DNA from 3 places in the Streptosporangium sp. NPDC002544 genome. Region 2 is predicted to be linked to each of the others. Evidence: riboswitches for the same ligand, from Rfam matches in the RefSeq annotation. Region 2 holds a riboswitch; each other region holds the start of a gene.
The links. A riboswitch is a leader RNA that binds a small molecule or an ion and turns the genes downstream of it on or off. The one in region 2 is predicted to bind cyclic di-AMP.
Positions count from the first base shown of each region.

Region 1: linked by a shared signal. The riboswitch ahead of ABT061_RS47565 (C40 family peptidase) and the one ahead of ABT061_RS09960 (C40 family peptidase) in region 2 are both predicted to bind cyclic di-AMP.
Region 3: linked by a shared signal. The riboswitch ahead of ABT061_RS45680 (CHAP domain-containing protein) and the one ahead of ABT061_RS09960 (C40 family peptidase) in region 2 are both predicted to bind cyclic di-AMP.

Region 1 is NZ_JBEOWJ010000066.1:18,631-26,441, reverse strand. It holds gene ABT061_RS47580 (glycosyltransferase family 4 protein) at 1-441, opposite strand, end outside; gene ABT061_RS47575 (M48 family metallopeptidase) at 438-1,715, opposite strand; gene ABT061_RS47570 (hypothetical protein) at 1,927-2,751, opposite strand; gene ABT061_RS47565 (C40 family peptidase) at 3,005-3,556, opposite strand; cyclic di-AMP (ydaO/yuaA leader) riboswitch at 3,639-3,798, opposite strand; gene ABT061_RS47560 (class I SAM-dependent methyltransferase) at 4,142-4,840, opposite strand; gene ABT061_RS47555 (C40 family peptidase) at 4,913-5,890, opposite strand; gene ABT061_RS47550 (hypothetical protein) at 6,042-6,674, opposite strand; gene ABT061_RS47545 (NYN domain-containing protein) at 6,738-7,811, opposite strand, start outside.
Region 2 is NZ_JBEOWJ010000005.1:287,410-295,220, reverse strand. It holds gene ABT061_RS09970 (branched-chain amino acid aminotransferase) at 1-1,052, opposite strand, end outside; gene ABT061_RS09965 (3-isopropylmalate dehydrogenase) at 1,224-2,270, opposite strand; cyclic di-AMP (ydaO/yuaA leader) riboswitch at 2,412-2,642, shown strand; gene ABT061_RS09960 (C40 family peptidase) at 2,630-3,226, shown strand; gene serA (phosphoglycerate dehydrogenase) at 3,858-5,447, opposite strand; gene ABT061_RS09950 (hypothetical protein) at 5,680-6,534, shown strand; gene ABT061_RS09945 (FtsX-like permease family protein) at 6,656-7,811, opposite strand, start outside.
Region 3 is NZ_JBEOWJ010000055.1:12,112-19,922, reverse strand. It holds gene ABT061_RS45705 (multicopper oxidase family protein) at 1-1,264, shown strand, start outside; gene ABT061_RS45700 (D-alanyl-D-alanine carboxypeptidase family protein) at 1,822-2,658, shown strand; gene ABT061_RS45695 (RNA-guided endonuclease InsQ/TnpB family protein) at 2,702-3,442, opposite strand; gene ABT061_RS45690 (hypothetical protein) at 3,559-3,759, shown strand; gene ABT061_RS45685 (transposase) at 3,835-4,431, shown strand; cyclic di-AMP (ydaO/yuaA leader) riboswitch at 5,082-5,231, shown strand; gene ABT061_RS45680 (CHAP domain-containing protein) at 5,244-5,909, shown strand; partial or broken gene ABT061_RS48510 (HAD-IC family P-type ATPase) at 6,164-6,818, opposite strand; gene ABT061_RS45665 (four-helix bundle copper-binding protein) at 6,733-6,927, shown strand; gene ABT061_RS45660 (coiled-coil domain-containing protein) at 6,979-7,811, opposite strand, start outside.

The DNA of each region.
Region 1 (7,811 bases), on a different contig from region 2:
CCGGGTGTACTCCCCCAGGTAGGTGACCACGTCGGCGTGCGCGCCGATCCTGGCGAGCACCCGGCGGCCGATCGGGAGCGCCGTCCAGCCCGCCTCGTGGCCGTGGGTGACCATGACGACGCGGCGGACCCCGGCCTCGCGCATCCTGGGCGCGAGCAGCCCGAGCGGTGCCGCCGCCCCGAAGACCACGGTCTCGCAGCCGAACTCGGCGATCAGTGCGGCCGCCCGGCGGGCGACGGCGGGGGTGGGCAGCATCAGCGAGGTGGGGTGCCGCACCACGGGGTAGGGCTGCCGCAGGTCGAAGTCCTCGCTGCCGGGCCACTGGGGGGCGTAGACGACGACCGAGCCGGGCGGGCGGCGGGCGATGAGACCGTACACGAACGACTGGATCCCCCCGGCGCGGGGCGGGAAGTCGTTCGTGACCACCAGCGTGCGCCTCATGGCTCGGAGAGACCGTTCAGCCGGGCCCAGGAGCGCGCCAGCGCGATACGCTGCGGCGCGCTGGGATGCGAGGCGTAGAGCACGTACTCCACGAGGTCGGGCGACAGATCCGAGATGTTGGTGACCGCCAGCCGTTTCTGCATGGCGGCGAACGTCGCCGGATCCCTGGTCAGGTCCAGCGCGTGGACGTCCGCACGGGCCTCGATATGCCGGCTCACCAGGTTCTGTGCCGGTCCTGACAGCACCGTGGCCAGGCTGAGCAACCCCATGACCAGGCCCACCGCCCTCGGATCGCCGATGGAGGAGATCCCCGCGCGGCGCCGCACGACCCCCGCCGAGGTCACCACGTAGAGCAGGCACGCCCCGAACGCCGCGCCCAGAGCTCCGACGAGCGTACCGGAGAGCACGTCGCCCGCCTTGGCGTGACCGAGCTCGTGCGCGACCACCAGCTCGACCTCGTCGGCGGGCGCCCGGAGCAACGTGTCGTAGACGACGATCCTGCGGGTCGCGCCGAATCCGGAGACGTAGGCATTGAGCGCGGTGGTCCGCCGGGAGGCGTCGGCGACGAGCACGTCCTCCACCGGCACGCCGTCCCTGGCGGCCATGGCGAGCAGGTCGTCGCGGAGTTGTCCGGCCTCCATCGGCCTGAAGTCGTTGAAGATCGGCTCGATGAGCACCGGATAGGCGAAGGAGGCCGCCACCGTCAGCGCGAACGCGCCGGCCGCCGCCGGGATCCACCAGCGCCGGTAGCGCCGCGCCAGCGCGACCACCGCCAGAACCATGATCGCGGTCAGCGCGGTGCCGACACCGATGCTCTTGATCCGGTCGACGGTCCAGGTCGGCCAGGTCTGGGTGGACAGCCCGAAGTCGCGCAGGTAGGTCTCCGACCACATCCCCAGCGGCCAGCGCAGCATCGCGACGGCCACCGACAGCGCCAGCACGCCGAGCAGCGCCCGCAACCACCACGGCCCCCGCAGCCGGCCGACGAGCCGCGCGCCCAGCGGGGTGCCCACCAGCACCCCCGCCACCACCAGCGTCAGGCCGAGGGAGAGGTAACCCGGTACGCTGACCAGCTTGTCGAACGCCTCGGACCTGGCGATCTGCTCGGCCGTGAAGTCGCGGGCCGGATCGGGGACGACCGCCGGGGCCCCCTCGGGCAGCGCCCGCCAGGGCGTGGTGAACGCCACGACCGCCAGCGTGACCACCCCCAGCGCGGCCAGCGCCCACCCCGCCGGCCGCACGCCCGAGGGCGCGTCCGTCGTACTCAGCGTCATCAAACACCTCCAGCGTGGAGCCCGAACCCGGGGCCCCGTCCTTTGGATCTTCTGCCTGCCGCGGTCGGCCGGACGGCGCCTCGCCGAGTCGTCACCGGTCACCGCGGCACGCCGCGGCTCCCTCCCGTGCCTTGCGAGGCACCCGCCGACCACTCCTCGCCACGGCGAGATCCGCCAGGTGAGCCCTGGACCGGGAAAGGACACAAGGATGTCAGGCGAGTTCCTTTCCGAGGTAGTCACGCCACGCCACGGTGAGTTGGGCAGGCGACAGGCCGAGCGTGCCGGCGACATCGCCGCCGTAGAGCCTCACCAGAGCCTTCTCGCCGAAGCGCTCCGCGATGAACCGGCAGGCGAGCCAGGCCTCCTCGTACGCCTGCGCGAGCCGCGGGGCGCCGGGGGCGAAGTCGGCGGGACCGGGGAGACGGGCGGGCAGGACTCCGGCGCGCACCTCGGCGGCCAGTTCGGCGGCGGCCGTCCGCACCGGGATCCCGGCATCGCGGTAGCCCACGTAGTCGGCGAAGCCCTCCGACAGCCACATCGGCACCCGGCCGCCACGGGTCGCGCCGGTGGCCACGTGCACGAGCTCGTGCGTGATCACCACGTCCCCGCCGGTCGTGCTGAGCCTCGCGTAGCCCGAGGGCAGGACGATCACCCGGTCCGCGGTCGCCATCGCGGCCAGGCCCCGGGTGCTCTCCGCTCCGGCGAGTGCCGCGGCCTCGGTGTCGGTGGCGGGGAACAGGATCACCGCTCGGACCGGCCCCCAGATCGCCGCGACCGCGCGGCGGGCCCGGTCGGCCCTGGCGGCCAGGTCCCGCAGGACGGCGGGCGCGACGTCGTGGCCGATCACGAGGGAGTGCTCGCCCCGGACGACGACGGCGGCACCGGGCCACAGGTCGCGAAGGCCGACGGGGAGTTCTCCGGCGCGGTGGAGAGGGCCGGCTCCGGCCAGGAGAGGTCCCGTCCCGGCCAACGGGCCCACGCTCATCAGCGCCAGCATCCCGGCGAGCACGGTGCGGCGCCCCTTCGGGACGGACATAACGATGTGATGCTAGCGGAACGCGGGCCGGCGCTCCGGCCTTCGGGCCGGGGGTGAAGGCCCGCGCGGGAGTGCCCGCCGGGGCGCGAGCGTGCCCTGACCTGCCGTGTTCTGCCGCCGGAGCGGAACGTGATCCGGTGGCGCGGATCCGCGCCGGCCCAGGCCGCCGGCCACGCGCTCGCGGCCTTCGCCGGAAACGGAGCGGCCCCGTCCCCGCACATGTGAGGAACGGGGCCGGCGCCCCTGCCCGGGCTCAGGCTCCGGGCCGGACCGCTCCGGCGAAGGAGGACCTGTAGTACCCCTCCAGCTTCACGATCCGGACCGTCTTGCCACTGCTCGGCGAGTGGACCATCCGGCCCTTGCCGACGTACATGCCGACGTGGCCCTTTCCACTGAAGAACATCAGGTCACCGGGGCGCAGGTGGCTCCACGAGACCTTCTTCCTGATCGCCCGGTACTGGCTGTGCGTGATCCGGGGGATGGACACGCCCGCCTTGCGCCAGGCGTATTTGACGAGCCCCGAGCAGTCGAACGCGCCGGGACCGGAGGCACCCCACCGGTACGGATCGCCGACCTGCTTCTTGGCCGTCGAGACGGCCTTGCGAGCCCGAACCTTCTGCAGGGCCGCCCTGCTCATCTTGGTCTTGACCTTGGTACCGGCCTTGGCCTTGTGCACGGTTCTCTTCGTGCTCTCGGCCTGCTCGGAGACTCCGGCCGCGGTGTTGACCAGGATCTCAGGGGTGCTGTCCGTCGTCGCCCTGGCCGCCGTCGGCCCCAGGGTGACCGCTCCGGCTGAGGCGGTCAAGGTGAGGGCGATGCCGCCGAGGGAAAGGCGGAAAAGGCGCGACAGACGGGTGTTACACGGGGTGGTAGACAGGATTTCTCCTTGGTGCTTCCACTGATGCCTACCGGGTTAGCTGACGGGTTCGGGCTTGGAAGATGCCCTACGGCGCAAATGCGCTGATTCACCCCTGGCCACGCTGTGTCGGGCCTTTTGGGTCCCCGGTTCCATGCCTCCTGGCTGCATAGATTCGGCGGGCCGCCGCGATGAGGTCCGTCCCCGGCAGGGGAACGGCGGCCGGTTGGATTTCTATAGGGACACCGGCCCGAAGACCGACATTCACCGCGACGGCATGGCTTGCACGTCGCGAGGCCAGAAGTTACCCCGATCTCCAACCTTCGGCAAAGCATTCGCCAAACAAGAAGATCAATAAGTCTTCGTGATCTTCCTGTTACCCCTGCTTAATGGCCATTTATGCCATTGAGATATGACTCTCGTCACACTCCCGGAATGACGCTCGACAAATCGCGATTTCTGTAATGTTCATCACATTTGCCATAATTCACGGTTGAAGCCGCGAGGGTGCCCTCTCCCGCCGCGGAGCACGGGTCAGCGCCGGACGCACGTGTAGGCGCCGTAGATCGATTCCCTGAAGTCCGCCTCGACGATCTCGAACCCGGCGGCGTCGAACATCGGCTCGAGAAGCCACCGGAAGGTGCTGTACTCGGTGCGCAGATGCTCGGCGTAGTCCTCGCGGGTGTAACCCAGCGCGGGATCGTCGGCCGCGCCGTCGAGCCAGCGGCCGAGCACGGCGTCGGCCTCGGCCGGCCGGAAATCGAAGATCAGGTCGCGCAGGCGCAGGACGCCCCCCGGCCGTAGGATCCGCGCGATGCGGTCGAGTGCGACCGCCTTCCAGAAGTCGGGGAGCTGATGGAGGGCGTGACGGGTGTAGACCGCGTCCGCGGGTGGCCCGGCGTGCTCGTAGGAGAGAAAGCCCGCCCGCACGCATTCGAGGTTGGCCAGGCCGTCCTCGGCGGCCCGGACGGTCAGGAAGTCGTGCATCGCCGGGGAGACGTCGACCGCCACCACGCGCCGGAACCGCCGCGCCGCGGCCAGCGCGAACTGCCCCGTCCCCGCGCCGAGTTCCACGACCGTCGCCGTCTCCCCCAGGCCGCGCCCGGCGAGCGCGGCGAGGTCCTCCCCCGGATCGGGCCTGCCCTGCTTGCGGTCGAACCCGGCGACGAACGCGGCGTCGAGGTGCTCGGGACCGGCATGGGCGAGTTCGTCGAGCATCCATGAAGTGATCATGTTCCGATGCTGGCAGCGCCACCGCGCGCGACGCACCCGGTTTTCCGGCCGCCGGGACCCGCGCACCGCGCGTCAGGGGCGGACGGCTCCGACGAGGCGACGGCCGTAGGCCGAGAGCGGGACGACCTTGACGACGTCGCCGGTCTGCGGGGCGTGCACGATCTGCCCGTTGCCCGCGTACATGCTGACGTGGCCCAGGCCCTCACTGAAGATGAGGTCGCCCGGCTGGAGGTCGTTCAGCGAGACCTTGCGGCTGGTGCCCCAGCTCCACTGCTCCCAGGTGGTACGGGGGAGGCTGACCCCTCCGCTGCGCCAGGAGGCCTGGACCAGGCCCGAGCAGTCCCAGCCGCCAGGCCCCGTGCCGCCGTACTGGTAGGGCTTGCCGACCTGCGCGAAGGCGAACTGCAGGGCGGCGCGGGCGTTGCCCGAGGCGGGGCCGCTGTACTGGATCCCGGTGCTCTCGGGGTTGCCCGTCTTGAAAACGTTGAGTTCGCGCAGGATCTTCGTCTGAGCCCTGACCATCTTGTCGGCCTTGGCCTTCTCCTTGGCCAGCTCGTCGCGCGTCTCGTCGGCCTCGCTCAGCGCGCCCTTGGCCAGGTTCCTGTTGAGCCGCAGCGCCTTGGTGGCCTCGTCGAAGGCACTCAGCGACTGGGCCCGGGAGGCCGACATCTGGTCGACCGAGGCCAGGCCGCTCAGCAGCGCGCCGGGGTCGGCCTGGTAGATCATGCCTTCCCAGCTGTTGACCGCGCCGAACTGGTAGGTGCTGACCGCCATCGCGACGAGCTCCTTGCGCAGCCCGGCGACCTGCTCGCTCTGCCGGGCGAGCTCGCTGTTCAGCGTCACGTACTTCTTCTTGGCCCGCTTCCACTTCTCCGAGGCCTGGTTGTACTTCTCGACGATCTGGTCGGCCTGCTCGTTGAGCTTCTCCAGCTTCTTCTTGGCCTGGGCGAGTGTCGGCTTCGGCTCCGCGGAGGCCCCGCTCACCGGCACCATCAGCAGCGCGAGGGCGAGCCCGGCCGCCACCGGTATCCGAATGAGTCCAACCGGCATACCCGCCACGGCCACGTCAACGCCTCCAGACTGCACAGACCTGCGGCGAATAGTACAGAACAAGTAAGGTTTAGATCACCTTTTCCCGTGTTTAGCCCTATAGCTGCAGGTAGCAGTCCAGGTCTCCCTGGGTGGCCCCCGAATCGCCCGGTCAGCAGGCGGCGATGTCGCAGATCTTCGCGGTCATCTTCCTGGCGTCGCTCAGCTGCCTGGTCCAGTCGCTCTTCGCCGGCTTGGAGTACTCGCCGCCCCAGAGGTAGACCAGGACCGCGTTGCCCTTCCTGACCAGCACGCTGCGGTCACCGCCCACGCCGGCCTTCTTGCCGTAGTAGACCTGCCCGGAGACCTTCAGCGCCTCGTCTCCGAGCCCGGTCAGGCGCGAGGAGACGTAGCGGTAGGTGGAGCCCGCGTTGGTGTTGGAACCACAGGTGGTCAGGGCGGAGCGCAGCTGGGCCACGGCTCCGGCGGCGGCGGCCTTCGAGCGGTACAGGATCACCTGCTCGACCTTCAGGAAGTCCGGGACACCGGTGAAGGTCACCGTCCGCGCGGCCGTCCTGCCGGTCGCGGCCGGCGCGGCCCTGTCACACGGGTCGACGGCCAGCCGGGCCTTCACCGAGTTGCTGACCGTCCAGTTGGTCTCGGGGTTGTCGTCCTTCTTCGCGGCGTCCTTCTCGTACAGCAGGAAGCCCTTGGGAATGCCGGCCGCCGCAGCCGCGGCGGCCGGTGTGGCAACGGTCGCCCCGATGGCCAGAACGGCGACGGCGAGCGTTATGATCTTCTTCATCGAGTGCCCCTGGGGAGATCGAAATACCTTCCGGTGGTTCGATGCGCCATCACCGGGAAAGGTTCACGCCCGCCCCAGACGTCTGAGAAGAAGCAGCGAGGGAACCGGCCGGGCGCCCATCCTGCGGACCGACTCGGCCACCTCCCGATCCGAGGAGACCACCGCGACCGCGCGTCCCGTGGGCTCGGCGCGGACCAGCTGGCGGATCAGGTCGTCGGCGATCTGCCCGGGGGCGCTGAACATCACCCGTACCCCCCTGGGTGCCGACACCGGGACCGGCCCGTTCAACTCGGCGCCGTCGAAAACGCAGGTCAGCTCGGTGCGGGTCTGCGCGTAGAGCGCGCCGAGGCCGGTGAGGAGGCGATTGCGCTGGTCGGCGAGGGTGAACGTACCGTAACCGGTCTTGGTCACGTTGTAGCCGTCGACGATCAGGTGGATCTGCGGCAGCGCGAGCAGCTGGTCGAGCAGGGCGGGGTCGTCGTCGGCGAGCGCCCGCGCGGGAACCGCCTGAACCCCCTGCCTGCCCGGCGCCACCGAGGCCACCGAGTCGGCGGGACGGTGGATGCCGGAGGGCAGGGCGAGCTCCCTGCGGAGCCCCGCGGCGGCGTCCTGCAGGGCGTCGAGCAGCATGCGGACCTTGGTGTCCTCCACGCTGCGGCCCTCACGGGCCGCCCTGCGCGTCGACTCCAGCTGACGCTCGGCGTCGGCCAGCCGCTCGCGCAGACGGCGCAGCTCGCTCTCCACGCTGCTCCCCGCCGAGACCGCGGCGGCCTTCGCCTCCTCCGCCGCCTCCCAGGCGTCGGCGGCACGCGCCTCGGCCGCCCTGGCCCGCTCCCGGGCCTCGTGCAGCCTGCGGCGCAGGTCGGAGACCTCCGAGCGCGAGGCCTTGAGCTGCTCGCGCAGCCGTTCGGACTCCTCCTTGGCAGCGCTCTTCTGGGCGGCCAACTGCTCACGCAGCCGGGAGAGCGTCTGCTCCTGCGCGGAGCCCTCGGCGACGGCGGCCGACCGCTCCAGGTCCTCGCGGGCCGTCTCCACCATGGCCGCCCAGCCGGGCGGCCGGGTCAGGTAGGCGGCGGCGGCCACCATGACGGGCTCGGCGGCCGGCGGGACCGCCCCCTCGGCGAGACTCGCGACCAG
Region 2 (7,811 bases):
CCGTACTGGATGCCCACGAGTTCCTCGCGGATCCGCTCGGTGACCGGCCCCTGGGTGCCGTCGCCGATCGTCCAGGCGCGGTCGGCGCCCTTGACCGAGCCGACCGGGGTGACCACCGCGGCGGTGCCGCAGGCGAAGACCTCGGTGAGCTCGCCCGACTCGCAACCCCGCTGCCACTCCTCGATCGACAGCCGCCCCTCCTCCGCCCGCAGGCCGAGGTCCGAGGCCAGAGCGAGGATCGAGTCGCGGGTGATGCCCGGCAGCAGCGTGCCGGTGAGCGCCGGGGTCAGCAGGCGGTCGCCGTAGACGAAGAACAGGTTCATCCCGCCCATCTCCTCGACGTAGCGGTGCTCGCTCGCGTCCAGCCAGACCACCTGGTCACAGCCCTGCTCGACAGCCTGGCGCTGGGCCACGAAGGCCGCCGCGTAGTTGCCGCCGCACTTGGCGAAGCCGGTACCGCCGGGGGCCGCGCGGGTGTACTCGGTGGAGAGCCAGACGCTGACCGCCCGCCCACCACCGAAGTAGGCCGCCGCCGGAGAGGCGATCACCATGTACTTGTAGGTCCTGGAGGGGTAGTTGACCCCGAGCGCAGGCTGCGTGGCGATCATGAAAGGGCGCAGGTAGAGGCTGTGTCCGGGCGTGGTCGGCACCCACTCGCGGTCGGTCTGGACGAGCAGTTCCAGCGACTCGACGAACGTCTCCTCGGGCAGCTCGGGCATGGCCATCCGCAACGCGGAGGTGTTGAAGCGGGCGGCGTTGGCCTCGGGGCGGAACGTCACGATCGCGCCGTTCTGCTGGCGGTACGCCTTCATGCCCTCGAAGAGCTCCTGCGCGTAGTGGAAGACCGCGGTCGCGGGGTCGAGGCTGAGCGGGCCGTACGGCATGAGCCGGGCGTCGTGCCAGCCCTCGCCCTCGGTGTAGTCGATCGAGATCATGTGATCGGTGAAGACCTGGCCGAACCCCGGAGCCGCCATTACCTGCTCGCGCTCGGCCGCGGTGCGAGCGTGGTCGGAGAGCTGCACGTCGAAGCTGAGCTTCTGAGCGGTGGTCATGACGCGGATCCTTATCTTGATGTCTGGCTTACCCTCGGGTCCATTCTGCGTTGGACCGGGTAACGGGAAACTACTGCATCCATGCCGAAAACCGGCAGTGCGTGGGAAACAAAAAGCGCCCGGCGGCTCGTAGGAGCCGCCAGGCGCATCGGGGTCGAGGGGGCGGCTTCCTCAGCCGGCTACTCGCGCGGTGATGTCGTCACCGATCTCCTGGGTGGTCCGGCCGGCCCAGCCGGCCAGCCGCTCGAGCAGGTCGTCGGCGACGGCCTGCTCGACCCGGGCCGCCTCGTCGGCCAGTCCCAGGTGGTCCAGGAGCATGGCGACCGACAGGATGGTGGCGGTCGGGTCGGCCTTGCCCTGGCCCGCGATGTCGGGGGCGCTGCCGTGGACCGGCTCGAACATGCTCGGCGCGGTGCGGTCGGGGTTGACGTTGCCGCTGGCCGCCAGGCCGATGCCACCGGCGATCGCCGCGCCGATGTCGGTGAGGATGTCACCGAAGAGGTTGTCGGTGACGATCACGTCGAAGCGCTCCGGCTGGCTGACGAAGAACATCGAGGCCGCGTCGACGTGGCAGTAGTCGGTCTGGACCTCGGGGTACTCCACGCTGACCCGGTCGAACGTGCGGGCCCAGAGGTCACCGGCGTAGGTGAGCACGTTGGTCTTGTGGACCAGCGTCAGCTTCTTGCGGGGGCGGGCCACCGCCTTCTCGAAGGCGTAGCGCACCACGCGCTCGACACCGTAGGCGGTGTTCAGCGACTCCTGGGTGGCGATCTCGTGCGGCGTGCCGCGGCGCATGGCGCCTCCGGCACCGGCGTAGGGGCCCTCGGTGCCCTCCCGGATGACGATCATGTCGATGTCCTCGGGGCGGGCCTTGCCCAGCGGCGTCTCGACGCCGGGGAAGAGCTTGACCGGGCGGAGGTTCACATAGTGGTCGAGCTGAAAGCGGAGCTTGAGCAGCAGGTCGCGCTCCAGGATGCCCGGGGGCACGCTGGGGTCGCCGACCGCGCCGAGCAGGATCGCGTCGTATCCGCGTAGCTCGTCGAGCAGCGGGTCGGGCAGGGTCTCGCCGGTCTCGTGGTAGCGCTTGGCCCCGAGGTCGTACGTGGTGGTCTCCACCTTGGTGCCGACCGCTTCGAGGACCTTCAGACCCTCGGTGACGACCTCGACTCCGATCCCGTCCCCGGGGATGACCGCCAGGCGAATGTTACGCGAATCCATGCAGGCACCTTACCTGTCCGTCTCGGTGATCGAACACCGGTCTCACTCTTCGGACGTGTCCGCACGTCCACCCATGTGATCGTTTTGTCCTTTTTTGCTCCCTATTGACCGTTTCGCGAGGTTTCGTTATCGTCCTCCCCATTCACATCGATGCCTAATCCGTACGGACCACCCCCTTACCGGCCCGTACGGAGCCGGGGAACCACTTTTTCCGGGATCCACCGGGCCCCCGGGAACCCGCTCCTCCCCCGGAGCGCGCTCCCGGCCGCCATCACGGGATTCCTTGGGGCGAATCGGCGCACTCTCGCGCCGTAGGGCGGCCTCCACGCCCGAGCCCGACAGCTCACCCGGCCGGCCTTATGGAAGGAATCATCCTGTCCGGCAAGATGTACTCCCGCGTCCTGTCCATTCTCGTCTCAGGTGCCGCGGTGTTCGCGGCCTCGGCCATGGCGCCGACGGCGGCCCTGGCCGCCGCCCCTCTCCCCTCCCCCGAAGCTCCCGCACTCGGCACCGTCAGGCTGAAGGCGGCAGTGAAAAGCGCGACCCCCAGGCCCGCCTGGCAGAAGGCCGTGAAGTGGGCCATGTCCAAGCGCGGCACGCCCTACGTCTGGGGTGGCACCGGCAACGGCGGCTTCGACTGCTCAGGCCTGATGCTCCGCGCCTACGGCGCCGCCGGGATCAAGCTGCCCCGCGTCACCAACGACCAGTACGCCGCCTTCTCCAAGAAGATCGCCTGGAAGGACCTCAGGGCCGGTGACCTGGCCTTCTTCAGCGGCCTCGGCCATGTCGGCATGATCACCAGACCCGGTTACATGGTCCACGCCCCGCGGAGCGGCGACGTGGTCAAGGAGGAGAAGCTCAGCGCCTGGCGCCGGTCCTCCTTCGTCGGCGCGGTGCGCCCCGATCCGCAGGGGGTCAAGTCGACCGAGCAGATCGAGATCGCGACCGGCGGATGAGACACGCCGGCTGATCAGCCGCGGGAACCCCGCCGGCGCTGGGAACAGGTTCAGCGGATGGGGGAACCACCGTTGTCCCGGCGGTCCAGGGCGGTCTGGAGCGCCTCGGCGGCCTCGTCCTTGACCTCTTCGGCGTGGTTCCAGGGATACATGTCGTACATGGCGAATCTCGTCTCGGTCGCATGCGAGCAGGGGCAATGGTCGAGACTCCGATCAGGGCTCCGACCAGGCCTGATGTCACGGGTCCGGGTCACGGACCGGTGATCTGGGGCGTGGTGCCAGAGAGTTGCCGGCCCACCCCTGTCAGGCCCCGTCGCGGCAGGCTGGGACCTGGCGCATTTCATCCCAGGCTACCTGGCGGCCGGAACACCGTCTCGCCCGGCGTACACACTTCTCACATACTGAGACGAAAGGTGGCCGCCGCCCCGCGATGCGGGGCGGCGGCCACCTCGGTGGATCCTTTGCCTATCGGGCCCAGGCCCTGTCCCTTGGATCTTTTGCCTACCGCGGTCGCCCAGGCGGCGCCTCGCCGCGTTGTCGTCGGTCACCGCAGCACGCTACGGCTCCCTCCTCCGCCCTGCGAGACACCGCCTGACCGATCCTCGCCACGGCAAGATCCGCGGGGCAGGCCCTAGTCGGCCAGGTCGACCGAGCGGCCGCTGTCGGCGCCGATCTCCGCGCCGATCTGGTCGATCACGTCGGCCGGGATGGCGGTGTCGACGGTGAGCGCGATGAGGGCCTTGCCGCCCTTGACGTCCCGGGCCACCTGCATCGAGGCGATGTTGATCGAGTGGTCGCCGAGGATGCGGCCGACCACGCCGACGACGCCGGGGCGGTCGGTGTAGGTGAAGAACGACAGGTGGTCGGTCGGCTCGATCTCCATCTGGTAGCCGTTGACCTCGACGATCTTCGTGATCTGCCGCGGACCCGACAGGGTGCCGGAGACCGAGACCGCACGGCCGTCGGCGAGGACGCCGCGGACCGTCACGACGTTGCGCCAGTCGGGGCTCTCGGCGCTGGTGACCAGCTCGACCGAGACGCCGCGGTCCTTGGCCAGCAGCGGGGCGTTGACGTAGGTGACGGAGTCCTCGACCACGTCCGTGAAGACACCCTTGAGCGCGGCCAGCTCCAGCACGCGGACGTCGTGGGCGGCGATCTCGCCGCGCACCTCGACGTCGAGCTTGGTGGCGACCTCGCCCGCGAGAGCCGTGAACACCCGGCCGAGCTTCTCGGCCAGCGGCAGGCCCGGCTTGACGTCCTCGGCGACGGCACCGCCCTGGACGTTGACCGCGTCGGGCACGAACTCCCCGGCCAGGGCGAGCTTCACGCTACGCGCCACCTGGGTGCCGGCCTTCTCCTGGGCCTCGTGGGTGGAGGCGCCCAGGTGCGGGGTGACGACCACCTGGTCGAGCTCGAAGAGCGGGCTGTCGGTGACCGGCTCCTTCGGGAACACGTCGATGCCGGCCCCGGCGACGCGGCCCTCCTTGATCGCGGAGTAGAGGGCGTTCTCGTCGATGATGCCGCCGCGGGCGACGTTGACGAGGCGGACGTTCGGCTTGACCGCGTGCAGCTCCCTGTCACCGATGAGGCCGATGGTCTCCTTGGACTTGGGCAGGTGCACCGTGATGAAGTCGGCCTCGCGCAGGGCCTCCTCCAGCGTGACCAGGCGGACGCCCATCTGCGCGGCGCGGGCCGGCTGCAGGTAGGGGTCGTAGGCGATCAGCTCGACACCGAACGGCTGGAGGCGCTGCGCGACCAGCTGGCCGATCTTGCCGAGACCGAGGATGGCGACGACCTTCTCGTCGAGCTCCACGCCGGTGTACTTCGAGCGCTTCCACTCGCCGCCCTTGAGCGCGGAGTGCGCCTGGGCGACGTTGCGGGCGGAGGCGAGGATCAGCGCGACGGTGTGCTCGGCGGCGCTGGTGATGTTGGAGGTCGGCGCGTTGACCACCATGACGCCTGCCTTGGTGGCGGCCTCCACGTCGACGTTGTCCAGACCGACACCGGCGCGGGCGACGACGCGGAGCTTGGGCGCGTGGGCGATCGCCTCGGCGTCGACCTGCGTGGCGCTGCGCACGATGAGCGCGTCCACGTCGGCGAGCGCGGGCAGGAACTGGGCACGGTCGGCGCCGTCGGTGTGGCGGACTTCGAAGTCCGCGCCCAGGACCGCGAGACCGGCCTCGGAAAGTTCCTCGGCGACCAGTACGACGGGCTTGTTCACAGGCTGGATCCTTACTAGGCGGTGAGGGTGCACGGACCTCACGTAGTCTATCGGCGCTTGTGAACGTATTCACGAGTGTCCCGAGATGCGAGACGCGACCGCCTCCATGATCCAGCACGCCGGTACCCGCCCCTGACGCATCCCATGCGCCAAAAATTCAAGTTGGTCTTGATCCTAAGAAAACTTCGCGATTACCCTGATAAGCCGTGGGTCACTACCTATCGTTCCTCATATGAGCATCGGGAACCCCGCTCTCGGCAACGTCCTCGCGCAGCACGGCGAGCCGCACCGGCTGCTGGCGGCGCTTGCCGAATGGGGACTCCTGGTCGCCGTGCGACCTGACCGCTCCGTCGTGCTCGGCACGACGCAGGCCGGTGAGCGTGTCCTGCTCGGGTACACCTCGGCGGACACCTACGCGCGGCACCGTGGCGGCCACTCACTGTCGGCGTGCGACGCCGACACGGTCCTCGACATCCAGCGGGTCACCGGCGTGCGGGAGATAGTGATCGACGCGGCGGGACCCGCAGCCGCGGCCGTGCCGATCGAGGATCTCCAGCGGTACCTGCTCTCGAAGCGCAGCGGCCCCGCGCCCGTGCTGTCGAGCGCGACGCCGACGGCGTACGCGACCGGGGCGATGGCCACGGTCTCGCGTCCCGCGCCGGTGCGCCCGCAGCGGACGCCGGTGCCCGCCGCACCCGCCCAGCCGTGGATCCCCGCGCCCCGGCCCCATCTGTCGGGGCCGATGCAGATGGTGGATCCCGGCTACCGGCGGTGCGAGCACCCGATCCTGCCCGCGCTGCGCGCCGCGATCTCGCACCTGCTCGTCGACTACCCGCTCGTCCATCACGTGTGGATCTCCGAGGCCAGCACCTCCTCCGGTGCCCCGGGAATCATGCTGCACGTGAAGGTGCACATGTCGGCGGCCGAGGACGTGGTCAGGGACATCCATCGCGGGGTGCGCGCCCGGTTGCCGCAGCTCGCCGCGAGCGAGGCGCCGATCCTGATGGCCAGGGTCGCCGACGCCCGCAGCGAGCAGCGGATGGTCGAGCTGGGCGCGCACGTGGTCTGCGCCGACGTCACCGACTGACTCCGGGCTCGCGGGACACGAAGACCTCCGTGTGTGGTGTGGAGCCTAGACACCTCCACCACATCGGAGGTCTTCGCTATTGATCAGGCCCAACTGTCAACAACGTTCGTGGTCAACACAGCTAGCCGGTCCTGCGGGTCAGGGTCACCCTCGCACGGGTGAACACCCCCGCCAGCAGAGCCGCCAGCACCGGCAGACCGATCACCACGGCCGCGAGGAGAAGCCAGGGGATCTCGACCGTCGGCACGCCCGGCGGGAGGAATGAGAAGACCCCGTGTGTCCGAACCGCCATAGGCCAGGTCGCGGCGACTCCCGTCACGGCGCCGGCCACCGCGCCGATCAGCACGCCAAGCCCCGCGATGAATCCGGCCTGCCCGGCGACGACCAGCCTGCGTGTGCCTGGCGGCGCCCCGACGGCGGCCATCGTGGTGAGGTCGGGCCGCATGTCCGCCGCCGCGAGCCCGGTGGCGACGAACGTGCCACCCAGCACCAGGATGACCGCCGCGCCCAGGAGCAGCCACATCTCGGGGACGATGTCGCCTTGGAATCCGCGCTCGACGGCGACGTAGAGGTCGGCCCCGGGAACCACTGCCGCGAGTTCCCATTCCAGCGTCACTCCCTGCCGTTCGGTGAGCCGGCGTGCGGCCGGGTCGACGTACAGGACGCGGGGCTCGGTCTTCAGCCCGGCGTTCCGTACGGCGGCGATTGGCAGCACCGCGACGGCGTGCCGGGGATCGGCGGCCCTGGCCAGGACGGCGGGAACCACGATGTTCCTGGGTATCGCGGTTTCGTCGTCGAACACCACGGCCTCTCCCAAGGGGACCGCGGTCGCCGTCACGACGGGGTTCAGGGTGAGCTTCCCGTCCCGCACCAGGCGGGGATCGAACACCACTGCCTTTCCCGAGGCGAGCGCGGCCGCCGCCACGGGGTCCCGCCGTCCCTGCACGAGCGTGAGCAGCCGTTCGTCTCCGATGGGAAGATTTCCATAGAAGCGTCTCCTCTCGTTCTCGGCGTTCTCAGCGGTGGGCCGGATTTCCATCCAGACGGACGCCCCCCTGGTGTCCTTGAGCACGGCGGCCTCGACCAGTGGCACCCCGGGCAGCACGCGCCCGACGGTGGCTCTCAGCGTGGCCCACCGGTCGTCGTCGAGGTCACCGGCCTCGATCGTCGTGCTCCCGGCCGGGACGACCGCCTGGAAGGCGTCCCGGTTCTGGGCGAAGTTACTGTTCACCGCGATGCCGGCCGCGACGACCGTGGCCGTGGCGGTCATCACCGCC
Region 3 (7,811 bases), on a different contig from region 2:
GGGCGAGGTCCTCCGCGCCCGCCTGGTCAACCGGCTCCCCAAGGACACGACCATCCACTGGCACGGGCTGGCCCTGCGCAACGACGCGGACGGTGTGCCCGGCGTCACCCAAGAGCCCGTCCAGGCGGGCACCGAGTTCGTCTACGAGTTCACCGCCCCTGACCCCGGCACCTACTGGTTCCATCCCCACTCGGGCACCCAGCTCGACCGCGGCCTCTACGCCCCGCTCATCGTCGAGGACCCTCGCGAGCCCCTGGGCTACGACGAGGAATGGGTCGTCGTGCTCGACGACTGGCTCGACGGGGTGACCGGCACCCCCGACGAAGTGCTCGCCGAGCTGTCCGGCGGCATGAGCATGGACATGGGCATGGACCACGGCGACATGTCCGGGATGCCTTCCAGCTCCGCACCGTCGTCGTCCGGCATGAGCAAGCACATGCTGATGGGCGCCATGAGCCCCCTCCTCGGCGGGGACGCCGGAGACGTCCGTTACCCGCATTTTCTGATCAACGGCCGCCTGCCGGGCGCACCCGAGACCTTCCGCACCAAGCCCGGCACCCGGCTGCGGATCCGGTTCGTCAACGCCGGCGGGGACACTGCGTTCCGGGTCGCCCTCGGCGACCACAGGATGACCGTCACCCACAGCGACGGATTCCCCGTCGAGCATGTCGAGACCGACGCCCTGCTCATCGGCATGGGCGAGCGCTACGACGTGCTGGTGACGCTCAAGGACGGCGTCTTCCCGCTGGTCGCCCTTGCCGAGGGCAAGAAGGAACTTGCCCGCGCCCTGATCAGGACCAGCGGCACGGGGCCGGCGCCCAGAGTCGGCGCCCGTCCCGCCGAGCTGGACGGGCTGATCGTCGGGTACGGCAGGCTCCGTCCCGCGCAAGCCGTACGGCTGGCCCCGAAGAACCCCGATCGCACCATCAAGCTGGAGCTCACCGGCAGCATGATGCGCTACGACTGGGCCATCAACGGCAGGAAGTACGACCCGAAGACCATCTACGGGATCCGCTCGGGGGAGCGCGTACGGCTGTCGTTCGTCAACCGCACCATGATGTGGCACCCGATGCATCTGCACGGCCACACCTTTGCCCTGGCTCGCGGGGGCATCCGCAAGGACACCGCCATCGTGCTCCCGAACACCACCCTCGACGTCGACTTCGACGCCGACAACCCCGGCCTGTGGATGATCCACTGCCACAACATCTATCACGCGGAGAGCGGGATGATGACTCTGCTCGGTTACCAGAAAGACCGATAGGCAGCCGGCCCGTGTTTCCCGGAGGAACACGCCACCTCACTACTACTAGGTATGGTCGTCACGAGGCGGCCTCGCGCAGCTGAACAAGGCAGTGGTCCCCGCCTGCGGACGCGGCGCCATCACTGCCTCCCTGGACGTGTCCGGCATTCGCCCCCGTGATGCCGGGCACGTTCGCCTCCGCCCCGGGATCGTATTCGGTCGAGTTCTCTGGTTACCGGCCAGACGCTGCGGCGGCGAGCCGTACTGCCCGACCATCTCCAGGTCAGGGCACTGCAGAACCTGGAGCGGTTCACTAGACGTGCGGGAGATCTTTAGAGCTACCAGAGTGAGATCTGCGATGGTGGCAAACTTCCCCGCCATTTTATTCCCCTCGAATCCGCAAGGAGGATAGAAGGGAATTTTTACCTGACGAATCTCCCTTACAGGGCGAGGAAGCCGTATTTTTTACCATTTAATGACTCCTGTATCGTCAAGGGCACCTCAAATTCCATGGCAACCTGATCGGCATGCATAGCAACGGGAAAATCCGCCTTACGGTCGGTGCCACCCTGTTGGCCATGGCAACAGGATTCGCGGTACCGGCCTATGCCCAGCCGGTGCGCCAGCAGGCAGTCCCCGCCCACACCAACCCCTCCGATGTCGCGCCGGCGGTGCTTGGGCGCGCGGCCTACCTGGTCGACGCCTCGACGGGCAAGGTTCACCTCAGCAAGCAGGCCGCCCAGCGCATGCCGGTGGCCAGCCTGACCAAGGTGATGACCGCCTACATCGTGCTCAAGAAAGCAGAGCCGACCGACACGGTCGAGATCACGTCGGACGACGTGCGCTACGCGCAGGACGGCGGCGGCACCAGCGCGTACCTGCGCGCCGGCGACCGGCTCACCGTCGAGGACCTGCTGTACGGTCTCATGCTTCCCTCGGGCGCGGATGCCGCCCACGCGCTGGCCCGCACCTACGGCCCCGGGGTCACCGGGTTCACAGCAAAGATGAACGCGACCGCGCGCGAGCTCGGGATGCGCGACACCATGTACCTCAACGCCGACGGGCTGCCCACACCGAACGGCGAAGGCTACTCCACCGCGCAGGACCAGGCGCGGCTTGCCAAGGCGGCACTGCGTAACCCGATGTTGAAGACCGTCACCTCCAGTCAGAGCCACGTCGTCGCCGAGACGGCGGACCACGGCGCCTACACCTGGAGCAACACCAACAAGCTGCTCGGCACGCCGGGCGTGCTCGGCATGAAGACCGGCTATACACGTGCCGCGGGCTACTCCCTGACCTTCGCCGCTGACCGCAACGGTCACCAGCTGGTCGGCGTGATCCTCGGCGAAACCGTCTCCAGCCGGAGGTTCGAGACCGCCGGGAAACTGCTGGACTGGGCAAGTGTGAACAATTGACGCGCTCCCCGGCCTGAAGGCCGGGGATTCAGCCCGTGCCGCATCACGCGGCACCTCTGAGGCTTCCTGCTTCGTCGGCGTCCGCCACCGCGAGCGGTGGTCTTACGTCACCTCCACAGGCGTTTAACGTCTCCGCTTCCTGTCGCGTCTCAGCGACGGGTTTCCGTCCAGCGGCGACGATTCGTCTTCCCTCGGCCAGCACGTTGATCGCCGCGTTGACGTCCCGGTCATGGGTGACGCCACAGGCGCACGTCCACGACCGGACGTTCAACGGCATCGAGGTGGCGAGAGTGCCGCATGCCGAGCACACCTTCGAACTGGGAAACCAGCGGTCGATCTTGGCGAAGTGGCGGCCGTAGCGTTTCGCCTTGTACTCCAGCATGCCCACGAACTGTGACCAGCCCGCGTCGTGCACCGGCCTGGCCAGCCGGGTGCGGGCCAGGCCGGACACGGCAAGATCCTCCACGTAGATCGCTTGGTTGTCGCGGATCAACGCGGTGGAGAGCTTGTGTGCCCAGTCGTGGCGGGTATCGGCCACCTTGGCGTGCGCCTGGGCTACCTTCAGCCTGGCTTTCCTGCGGTTCGCCGACCCCTTCTGTGTGCGGCTCAGCGCCTTCTGTGCCTTGCGGAGCTTCTTGGCCGCCCGCCGCAGGATACGCGGGTTGTCGATCTTTCGGCCGTCGGACAGAACCGCGAAGTGTGTGAGACCAAGGCCGATGCCGACCTCGCCCGGTGTCTCGGGCAACGGCTGGTCGCCGGTCTCGATGAGTCGGGTAGCCGGGATACGTGGCTCTTCGATCTTGAGGGGGAAGTGCCCGGGCGTGGCCTGACGGGCGAGAGCTCGTGACCCCGCGACACTGGCCGTTGATCAAAGACAGTTGGTGACGGGGGCCACAAGCTGTGAACGACAGTACTTCGATCCTGTTCGGCATGCCGGAAATCGCGGTGGTGAAAGTCGAACGCGTCGCCCATGACGACGGACAACCAGGGCGGCTGGTGCATATCGAACGCCCGGAAGACTGGGCGGCCTGCCCCGACTGCGGGGTCATCTCCACCACAGTGCGCCAGCGGCGCATGACCCGCCGCCGCGGGCGCGGGTGACGGGCCGGTTTGTGCCGGGCAGTGGCCCGTCAGGTCGCCTCGGGCCGCTCCGTGGCCGCGGTGGGCCGCGAGTACATGGTGGGCTGGCCGCTGGTGCATCGCCACTTCGCCGCCCACGCCGACGCGCTGCTCATCGAACCCGAACCGCCCCGCGTGCTGGGCATCGACGAGACCCGCCGAGGCAGACTAAAGTGGATCAAGAACGAGGCGACCGGCCGATGGGCGCGAACTGAGCTTTTTGCGACCAACTTCGTCGACCTGTCGGGGACGGGCGCTCTGCTCGGCCAGGCTGCCGGCCGGACCGGTAAGGCCGTGGTGGACTGGCTGATCCTGGCCGCGTGGATCGCCAAGGAAGAACTACGTGCTCTGCTGGCCTGCGCCCGTGAGCAGGCACCGTGGTCGGTGATCTCTCACCGGCTCCACCGGTTCCTCTCCTGGTGCGCCGACTCCGGCATCCCCGAACTCCTCACTCTGGCTGAGACGATCGACGCCTGGTGGCCCGAGACGCCGGCGTTCATCACCACCGGCATCACCAACGCCCGTACCGAGGGAACGAATCGGTTGATCAAGGACGCCGCCCGCGTGGCGTTCGGCTTCCGTAACCTCACCAACCAACGCCGCCGCGTACGGTTGCACTGCACACATCAAACGATCAACGTGCCGGCGGCATGAGGGTGAACATCTCCCTCAAAATCGAAGAGCCGACGAAACAGCGGTCAGGGAAAAGGAGAATACCGGGCTGGCATACGGGTTCGAGATTCTTGCGCAGGACTCGATCGAGGCCGCCTTCGATGAGGCGGGCCGGTGCCTGGATCATGACTTTCACAACGAATCAGGTCATGTTTTTCTCTATTATCCACCCTAGTAGGCATTCGCTTCCAGGGCAATCCGCCAACCCATCCAGAGCTCATGGGGACTCCGCGGCCGATCCTCCTTACCAGCAGATGGATCATTGGGTCGGACTGGTACTTCTCCGTAGAAATCTTAGGTTGCCCGGTCAGGGCAGCGGGAGTTACACACGCCATCCGGCCACCACTACGGCCGATCGATGGACTCGCAGAAGATACTAAAGATCATAGTTACAGGCCAGCTTACAATCCGTTGATCTCACCGGATGGTGGACGGAAAGGTAAAATTTCTCTCGACGAACCCCTATCACACAAGGGATTCCGTTACACGTTCGTGAATGGGGATTGCGTTGCTTTGCCTCAATCGCTTACCGTCGAGGAACTCAAGGCATAGATCGAACACGCGGTGCGTGCCAGGTAATGCCTTGTACTGCCGAGACCGTGTCTCGCTCAGCGGGAACCCCTCCCGCTGAGTGAACGCGGCCGCCGAGTCCGCGATCTTGCGGAGCCGGGGACCCAGTCTCTCTGGGGTGAATCGGCGCGCCCGCCCCCAAGCGGCGCTCCGTAGGGCACTTCCACGCCCGAACCCGTCAGCTAACCCGGTAGGCGGCATGGAAGCAAGGAGTAAACCCCCACATGTCCAACTACCGTTTCCCCCGTTCCCTCATGAACGCCGGCCTGCCGCGCCTCACCGTCGCCGCGACCGTCGCCCTGGGCACGCTCCTCGCCGGAGGCCCCGCCTTCGCGGCCGGGCACCACGAGACCCGGGCCGACTCACAATCCGGTACCTCCTCCCAGAAACTGCTCCCAGGGTCCGCGCAGATGCTGCTGCAGATCGCCGAAAAGCAGATTGGCGTGACCGAGAACGCCAGCGGCGGCGGCACCCCGTTCCACGACTGGTACATGTCCTCACCTCGGGCCAAGGAGACCGTGGCTCGCGACGGCGGGAACGTGCGTGCCTACGCCAATGCCCCATGGTGTGCCATGTTCGTCTCCTGGGTCGGCGAGAAGGCCGGCCTCCGATCCACGGTCGGATGGGATGCCTACACCGTGACCTGGGCCAACTGGTTCAAGGACAACGGCCGCTGGGGCACGGTGGCCAAACCTGGCTCCGTCGTCTACTTCGCCTGGGGCGCCAACAAGACCATCGGCGGAATCGACCACATGGGCGTGGTGAAGAAGGACAACGGGGACGGCACGATCACCACGATCGAGGGCAACACCGGCAACGGCAAGGTCGAGCAGCGAGTGCGGCCTAAGTCCGACGTCGTGGGTTACGGCTACCCCGAATACAAGGCCTGATCTCAGAACCGTCGAAGGGGACACGGCAGGCGCCGTGTCCCCTTCGACCATCGATAGGTCATCGTTGAGGTCCTCGCACACGCATGTCTCGTTCGTACGGCGCCTGCCCACACCGCTCACGGCCGACCTCGACCACCCGGACTATAACCCCGATCCGGGATTCCCACCACGACGAAGCCGCTACACGTGCCCGACCAGCTGCGGTCCTTCCACGCCCTGGCGCGTGTCGGAGGGTGAGGGCAGCCGCAACCGTTTGAGGGCGACGTCGGTGCCGGCGCCGATGGCGATGCCCAGGTCGGCCTGGGCCAGCGCGGGGGCGTCGTTGACGCCGTCACCGACCATGATCGCCGTGGAAGTGGCGAGACCGAGCGCGTCGTGGCAGGTGATGACCACGACGGTGATGGCGAACAGGATCGCGACGCCGAACGGCTCATCAGCGAGGAAGAACCAGGCGACGAAGGTGATCGCGCCGCCGACCACCCGCGTCAACAACCCTGCGGGTCAATACAGCTAGCCGCTGCCCGGGGGCCTTGGAGTTCTGGCCTGCTGGACGAGCTTGACGATCTGCGCCAGGGCGGTGTCCGCGCCCACCCTGGTGGCGCGCACCCGTAGCGTGCCGTTGCGGTTGATGGTCGCGCCGATGACCGTGGAGCCCTGCTGCTTGTGCACCGGCAGGCTCTCGCCGGTGACCATGGACTCGTCCACCTCGCTCTCACCGTCCTCGACCACCCCGTCGACCGGGATCTTCGCCCCGGGACGGACCAGCAGCAGGTCTCCTTCGAGAACCTCGGCGGTGGGCACCTCGACCGGTTCGCCGTCGCGGATGACCACCGCTCTGGGAGGGGCCAGGTCGAGCAGGGCGCGGACGGCGTCGTTGGCGCCGCCGCGGGCGTGCATCTCGAAGTCGTGTGCCGAGGAGTGTGAAAAGCACACCAAGCACAGCCACTGCGCCATCTGTGCTCAGGCATGCCGTGCGTGTGAGCAGGCCTGCCGCGAGCTGCTCGCCACGCTGGGCTGAGCGAACACACCGGAAACGCGTCATCGAGGACGCGCCTCATACCATCTCACTTCAGTAGACCGATATGTGGGGGTGGTCGTAGTGGTTGGCCGTGATGCCACCGCGATCGGACATCATCGCCCAGGCTCCGCTACGGACATGCCAGATCCGCTGGCGGAAGATGATGTACATGATGCCCAGGCGCCGGGCGTTCTTGATCGCCCACGTGGCGATCTCGTCGCCCCGCCTGGTCTCGGCCGCCGACGGCAGGGCTCCTCCACGGCTGAGCATGAAGTCGCAGGCGCGGCCCAGCGGGTGCTCACCGCCACCCTGGACGCCACCGTCGACCCGGTAGCACCCGATCCCGAACTGCGGGCCGAACCGTTGTGCGATCAGCTGCCGGACCAACCGCATCCGAGGCGTGATGTTGTCGGGCCCCGACGGCAACTGGGGAACCCACGTCCCGTCGGCGCTTCTGGCCCCCGGGGTCGGATAGAGCAGGTCGATTCGGTCCTTGATCCTGTCGATCAGCTTCTCGGCCCGGTCCTTTTGGACGTCGAGCTCCTTGAGCGACTCGCGTAGTTCCGTGGCACGTTTCTCCGCCGACGTCTGCGCTCGGCGGTGAGCGTCGCGAGCCTTCATGAACTTCTGCAGCTTGGCGTCCTGCTCGCTCATGAGCTGCTGGGTGAGCGCCAGGCCATTCAGCATGGCGGTGGGATCGACGTCGCTCACCAGTGCGGAGGCCGCCCCGATCCCGCCGGTGCGGTACTGCTCGGCGGCCAGAAGACGGATCTCTCCCGCGGCCCGCTCGAAGTCCTGCTGCGCCCGCCGCAGGTTGCCGCGGGCCACCTTCTCCACCTTCTCCACCTTCTGCAGCTCGACCCGTCCCGTGTAGTACTCGGAGA